Regions from separate parts of the Citrobacter sp. Marseille-Q6884 genome, predicted to be linked through region 1. Evidence: predicted binding sites of a transcription regulator. Region 1 holds the regulator's gene; each other region holds the start of a gene.

Region 1 (2,268 bases):
TGCCAATACCAAACGCACCAATTGCCAGCGCCAATAAGGGATAATTTATTTTCATACATCGACTCCATAACGTCGAGCCGTGGCACGACACCCGATAAGAGTGCAAAAGCATGACATTGATCGCAAAAATAATAAAGTTAACAAAACTGCAAAAGACTTTTGCTTATTCGCAAACAATAGGAGGGAAAGACAAACAGGTGGGATGAGGGAGAGCGTTCTCCCTCGGGATAAATCAATGCAGTGCCGCGGTCAAACCACCCGCTACAATCAGACCCAGAACAATAATGGTGGTGACTAACGAAAATTTCAGATCGGTGCTCATCAAGTTTTCTCCTTTTTATTCCCACACAAAAAGTGATATTGCGCATTTTTGCACACTTGAACGCAAAAATCTCTCACGATTTATATTGATAACTGCTTTTAACTCTTCCCCTTTTCGTTAAGATCAGACAAAATTCGACGCTTACTTGATTAGCGTACCGGCCATTGACCCCTTTCTGACGTTCCGTGTCGTTTTCCCGGCGTGCCGCAACCCTGACGTTGTGGTCAGGGTGTTTAAAGGCAAACGTTTACCTGGAGTATTCTCAGGAGCTTAGGATATGGTCTGGAGTGAGATGTAATGGCAACAATTAAAGATGTAGCGAAGCGAGCAAACGTTTCCACTACAACCGTATCACACGTAATTAACAAGACGCGTTTTGTCGCGGAAGAAACCCGTAATGCTGTCTGGGCGGCGATTAAAGAGCTGCACTACTCCCCCAGCGCAGTAGCGCGCAGCCTGAAGGTGAATCACACCAAATCGATCGGCTTGCTGGCGACCAGTAGTGAAGCGGCCTACTTCGCTGAAATTATCGAAGCCGTCGAAAAAAATTGCTTCCAGAAAGGCTATACGCTGATTCTGGGCAACGCATGGAATAGCCTCGAAAAACAGCAGGCATATCTCTCCATGATGGCGCAAAAGCGCGTGGATGGCCTGCTGGTCATGTGCTCTGAGTACCCGGAGTCCCTGCTTTCCATGCTCGAAGAGTATCGCCATATTCCTATGGTCGTTATGGACTGGGGCGAGGCCAAAGCCGATTTTACCGATACCGTCATTGATAACGCCTTCGAAGGTGGTTATATGGCAGGTCGGTACCTGATTGAGCGCGGCCACCGTGAGATTGGCGTGATCCCTGGCCCGATGGAGCGCAACACCGGCGCGGGTCGTCTGGCTGGCTTTATGAAAGCCATGGAAGAAGCGCTGATTAAAGTGCCGGAAAACTGGATTGTCCAGGGCGATTTCGAGCCTGAATCAGGTTACCGCGCGATGCAGCAAATCCTCTCTCAGTCCCACCGTCCGACAGCGGTCTTTTGTGGCGGGGATATTATGGCCATGGGCGCGCTTTGCGCCGCTGACGAGATGGGTTTACGCGTTCCGCAGGATGTGTCGTTGATCGGTTACGATAACGTGCGCAACGCGCGCTTCTTCACGCCAGCATTGACCACCATTCATCAGCCAAAAGATTCACTCGGCGAAACGGCCTTTAACATGCTGTTAGACCGTATCGTGAATAAGCGCGAAGAGTCGCAGTCCATCGAGGTGCACCCGCGCCTGGTTGAACGTCGCTCCGTTGCTGACGGTCCGTTCCGCGATTATCGTCGTTAAGCGTACTATGCGGGAGTCTCTTCAGGCTCCCGCAACCACTCTTTATTCAGCGTTTCGCTATCCCCCAGATAATCCAACAGCCAGCTTAATGCCGGTGACATATCGTTTTGTTGCCAGGTCAGGCAACAGGCGGCATCAGGGAAGGGATTTTCAAGCTGTAACGCAACCCACTTGCCGCTATCGATCCACGGTTTCGCAAAATGCGTCGGCACCATACCCACACACAGCCCCGCCGATAAACAGGTCGCCGAAGATTCCCAGTCAGGCACCACAACGCGCTTTTGGTTATCAAGCAGCCAGGTGATTCGCTTCGGTAATGTGCGGGAGGTGTCTTCGCGCACCAACGACGGCCAGTTGCGCAACGTATCGTCACTGAGCGGTCCGGGAAGCGAGGCCAACGGATGATGACTTGCCACCACACAACTCCAGCTCAGCATTCCCATATCGCGAAACGTGTAACGTTCCCCCACCGGGATCGCCTGCGTGGCGCCGATAGCCAGTTCAACGCGACCATCAGAGAGTGCATCCCAGACGCCGTTAAACACCTCCTGGAACACCAGCAGTTCCACATCATCAAAGTGACGATAAAAATCCACAATCATTTGTCGGGTTCGTTCTGGCCG
Region 2 (2,268 bases), on a different contig from region 1:
GGCCAAATCATCTCTATGGCCGACTACGCAGGCAAGCTGGTTCTGGTGGTGAATACCGCCAGCCATTGTGGCTTCACACCGCAATACTCAGGCCTTGAAGCGCTCTACAAAAAGTACGCCGACCAGGGGCTGGTGGTGCTTGGTTTCCCCTGCAATCAGTTCGGCAATCAAGAACCTGGCAACGCCGACGAAATCTCGCAGACCTGTCACATCAACTACGGTGTGAGTTTCCCGATGTTCGAGAAAGTAGAGGTCAACGGTGTCGCTACGCACCCGGTGTTTCGTTATCTCAAAGACGAATTACCCGGCGTACTGGGTGGACGGATCAAGTGGAACTTCACGAAGTTCCTGATCGGGCGTGACGGTAAACCGCTTAAACGTTTTGCGCCATTCACCACCCCGGAAAAAATGGAAACGGCGATACTTACTGCACTTAAGCGCTAAGCGTGTCTTAATTCGAAGCATTCACTTTTGAGAGCTTCCGGCAAACTGTTTATACCCGTGGCGATTCCTCCTTTTCAGAGGAGTAATCCTTCAACACGCTGGCAATGCGTATTCTGTAGTATGAAAAAATCGACTGTTTACCTTCCTGTTGCGCAGCATGATGCATCGCGTTGTTTTTCCACCTGAGCACCGCGTCCTCATCTTCCCACCATGAGAGTGACAGTATTTTTCCCGGCGTAGTCATGCTCTGGAATCGTTCGATAGAAATAAACCCTGGGATCTCCGCCAGCAGTGGTTTCAGCTCTGAAGCGAGCTGTAGATATCGTTCCTGTGCCTGAAGATGTGTATCTGCTTCAAAAATAACTGCAATCATTCGGTATCTCCCCTGTTAATTTCAGCCACTCTATTACCAGAGTAAGTGAGATGCTTCGCTCAACAGCGAAATAAGGATTCTTTGCGCAGAGCCGGCATAACGATGAAACCCACTTTGCCTGTCTAATGGGCACACCCAACGTCTCAATAATCCAAAATCTGCCAGATTCCTTATACCTCAGCGTAACTGTCTCTTTGCTCAGGAAAAATCCCCGAAAAAACACGTCAGGATGTTATAGCCAGGTGTTAACATTTCGCCGCGCAACCGTTTTCCTTGGCTGTATAACATGCTATTCTCTCTCGCCTCGAAAGCAGTGTGTTCCGCACCACAGGAGTTTTAAGACGCATGTCTTCCCGCAATAATCCGGCGCGTGTCGCCATCGTGATGGGGTCCAAAAGCGACTGGGCTACCATGCAGTTTGCCGCCGAAATCTTCGAAATCCTGGATGTCCCGCACCACGTTGAAGTTGTCTCCGCTCACCGCACACCCGATAAACTGTTCAGCTTCGCCGAAAGCGCGGAAGAAAACGGTTATCAGGTGATCATTGCCGGTGCCGGCGGCGCAGCGCATCTGCCGGGTATGATTGCGGCGAAAACGCTGGTACCTGTTTTAGGCGTTCCGGTGCAAAGCGCAGCCCTGAGCGGTGTAGATAGTCTCTACTCCATCGTGCAGATGCCCCGCGGTATTCCGGTTGGCACGCTGGCGATTGGTAAAGCAGGTGCAGCAAATGCGGCTCTGCTGGCGGCACAAATTCTGGCAACACACGACAAAGCCTTACACCAGCGTCTGAATAACTGGCGCAAAGCGCAAACCGATGAGGTACTGGAGAACCCGGACCCGCGAGGTGCGGCATGAAGCAAGTCTGCGTACTCGGTAACGGTCAGTTAGGACGCATGCTACGTCAGGCCGGTGAGCCGTTGGGCATTGCGGTCTGGCCCGTCGGGCTGGATGCAGAACCCGCCGCCGTTCCTTTTCAGCAAAGCGTGATTACCGCCGAAATTGAGCGCTGGCCGGAAACTGCCCTCACCCGCGAACTGGCGCGCCATCCGGCATTTGTTAACCGTGATGTGTTCCCCATCATTGCTGACCGACTGACGCAAAAGCAGCTGTTTGATAAGCTCGGTCTGGCGACGGCCCCGTGGCAGTTGCTGGCAGACGCCAGTGAATGGTCCGCAATTTTCGACAAACTTGGCGAACTGGCGATTGTGAAACGCCGCGTCGGCGGCTACGACGGTCGTGGACAGTGGCGTTTACGCGCCCATGAAACCGCGCAGCTTCCTGACGACTGCTACGGCGAATGTATTGTTGAACAGGGCATCAATTTCTCGGGTGAAGTGTCACTCGTTGGTGCTCGCGCTCACGACGGCAGCACCGTCTTTTACCCGCTGACGCATAACCTGCATCAGGATGGCATCCTGCGCACCAGCGTGGCGTTTCCCCAGGCCAATGCC
Region 3 (2,268 bases), 1.1 Mb from region 1:
CGGTTGGTAGCAGCGATCGCAGCAAAAATATTATCGGCTTCCAGCGGGTAATGGCGGAAGTTATCCAGCTCGCTGGCGAAAATATTCAGCAGAATTTCAGAATCGGAAGTGGTGTTGATGTGACGGCGCTTTTCTTCAAACAGCTTTTTACGCAGCTCATGCGCATTGGTCAGGTTGCCGTTGTGGGCAAGCGTAATACCATACGGTGAGTTAACGTAAAAAGGTTGAGCTTCGGAGGCGCTGGAGCTGCCAGCCGTTGGGTAACGCACATGGCCGATGCCCATATTGCCCTGCAAACGCTGCATATGGCGAGCTTCAAAAATGTCGCTCACCATCCCGTTCGCTTTTCGCAAGCGGAAGCAGTTATTGGCATCAATAGTGATGATGCCCGCGGCATCCTGACCACGATGCTGAAGCACCGTTAACGCGTCATAAATCGACTGGTTTACCGGCATAACACCGGCGATACCGACAATACCGCACATACGTCTTTTCCTCGTTCAGCAACGACCCAAAGTTTATACTTTGGGCAAGAAACTTGACGAGCTTTGCAGATAGTCAAAGAACCATCTGATGATAAAACTGAACTGCGGGATAAGCTGCGACTTACTCCAGTCTTCACTTTTCGACACACCGGTAAACGTATCGAGAAAGAACAGTATGGCGGCGACGATCAACGCTCCTCGCAGAGCACCAAAGCAGATCCCCAGCACCCTGTCAGTACCTGACAGCCCTGTTTTCTCCACCAGCTGGCCTATCACAAAGTTAACGATAGCGCCGACGATAAGTGTCGCGATAAACAGTATCGCGATAGCAATCCCATTTCGAACCAGTTCGTCTTCAAAGCCCGTAAACCAGACAGACAGGTAAGTGTAGTAATGGCTGGCGACAAAGAAAGCACAACCCCAAGTCACCAACGATAATGCTTCACGAACAAAGCCACGGATCAGGCTAACCAGACAGGAAAAACCAATCACCGCGATAATGGCGTAATCAATCCAGACCATATGTGTCCCACGATTTTACGCCCTGTCGTCCTGTTCGGGGCGCATTCTAACAGAAAAAGAAAACGTTTGCGTAGGGATTTCCTTGCCACGCGTAAATAAAAATGGCGCTGAAAAAATCTTCAACGCCATCGAACTTTTTGCCTCTTCGGGCATTGCCGGAAGCGGTGCGAGCACCTTCTCCGGCCTACAACATATCGATACAGTAGGCCCGATAAGACGCGAAGCATCGTCATCAGGCACCCTACCTTAGTTCGGGCTGTAACCCATCACGACGCCGCTCAATCCGGAGATTTTCTGCAGCTCGCCCAACGAGTTTTTCAGTTTATCCCTGGAAGCGTCAGGCCCCACGAGAATACGGGTGATTTTACCCTGCACTGGCGTTGACGGGGAAGTATATACCCGGAAGCCAGCGCCACGAAGTTTACCCACGATCTCGTTGACCTTATCGGCATTTTTCAACGCACCGAGTTGCACAACGTACGCCTTCCCTGTCGGAGCAGGCGTTTCTTCAGCGACAGGTTTTGGCGCAGGCGCCGGTGCCGGAGTGACGGCAACAGGTTGCGGCTTCGGTTTGGGTTTAGGCGGTTCGACAGGCGCCGGTATTGGATCAAGATCCGCACTGCTTGTCGTCGCCAGGCGCGAGGGATCCAACGACGGCGCGGCAGCATCACCCGCACGTACCTCTTCTGCCGCCCCTTCAGGTGGCTGTGTCGGCAGAGCCTGCGTCGCCGCAGGCATCATATCAGGCTCATCGCGATCGCCGGGTTTAGGCACCAGCGGGATCGCCGCAAACTCGTCCTGATAATGCTTCTTCTGCCCGTCAAGCAGCCCGGGAAGCACAATCACCCCAAGCGCAACCAGCACAATGGTGCCAACTAATCGATTCTGAAACTTACTCGCCACCGCTTCTCCCCACGTCTATGACTTCCATGACATGTGCGACAGTGTGAAACGATCCACACACCAACACGGTATCTTCTGGTTTTGCATTTGCCAGCGCCGCATGCCATGCCTCAGCAACGCTGCCATAGGCTTCACCGTTACCCAGATGCTCCAGCAGTTGTTCTGCGGTCGCACCACGCGGCCCTTCCAGGGGCGCACAATACCAATCGTTAACCACGCTTTTCAACCAGGCCAACGTACCGGCAATGTCTTTATCATGTAGCATACCGATAACCGCAAGTATGCGCCCGTTTTTCACTAACTTTTTCAGACGTCCGGTTAGATATTCTGCCGCATGAGGATTATGGGCGACGTCGAA

Evidence for each region. The regulator PurR, encoded in region 1, represses purine synthesis genes. The targets are predictions, from matches to a motif close to CANGCAAACGTTTGCNTG.
Region 2: a site for PurR is predicted at 1,075-1,092, ahead of purE (5-(carboxyamino)imidazole ribonucleotide mutase). Genes of this name have one in related genera too.
Region 3: a site for PurR is predicted at 1,063-1,080, ahead of cvpA (colicin V production protein). Genes of this name have one in related genera too.

The regions. Positions count from the first base shown of each region.
Region 1 is NZ_CAMDRE010000002.1:1,499,204-1,501,471, forward strand. It holds gene N7268_RS22315 (MFS transporter) at 1-55, opposite strand, end outside; gene cydH (cytochrome bd-I accessory subunit CydH) at 233-322, opposite strand; gene purR (HTH-type transcriptional repressor PurR) at 620-1,645, shown strand; gene punR (DNA-binding transcriptional activator PunR) at 1,651-2,268, opposite strand, start outside.
Region 2 is NZ_CAMDRE010000001.1:2,417,715-2,419,982, reverse strand. It holds gene N7268_RS11395 (glutathione peroxidase) at 1-444, shown strand, start outside; gene N7268_RS11390 (antibiotic biosynthesis monooxygenase family protein) at 494-817, opposite strand; gene purE (5-(carboxyamino)imidazole ribonucleotide mutase) at 1,163-1,672, shown strand; gene purK (5-(carboxyamino)imidazole ribonucleotide synthase) at 1,669-2,268, shown strand, end outside.
Region 3 is NZ_CAMDRE010000002.1:393,981-396,248, reverse strand. It holds gene purF (amidophosphoribosyltransferase) at 1-485, opposite strand, end outside; gene cvpA (colicin V production protein) at 519-1,007, opposite strand; gene dedD (cell division protein DedD) at 1,254-1,910, opposite strand; gene folC (bifunctional tetrahydrofolate synthase/dihydrofolate synthase) at 1,900-2,268, opposite strand, start outside.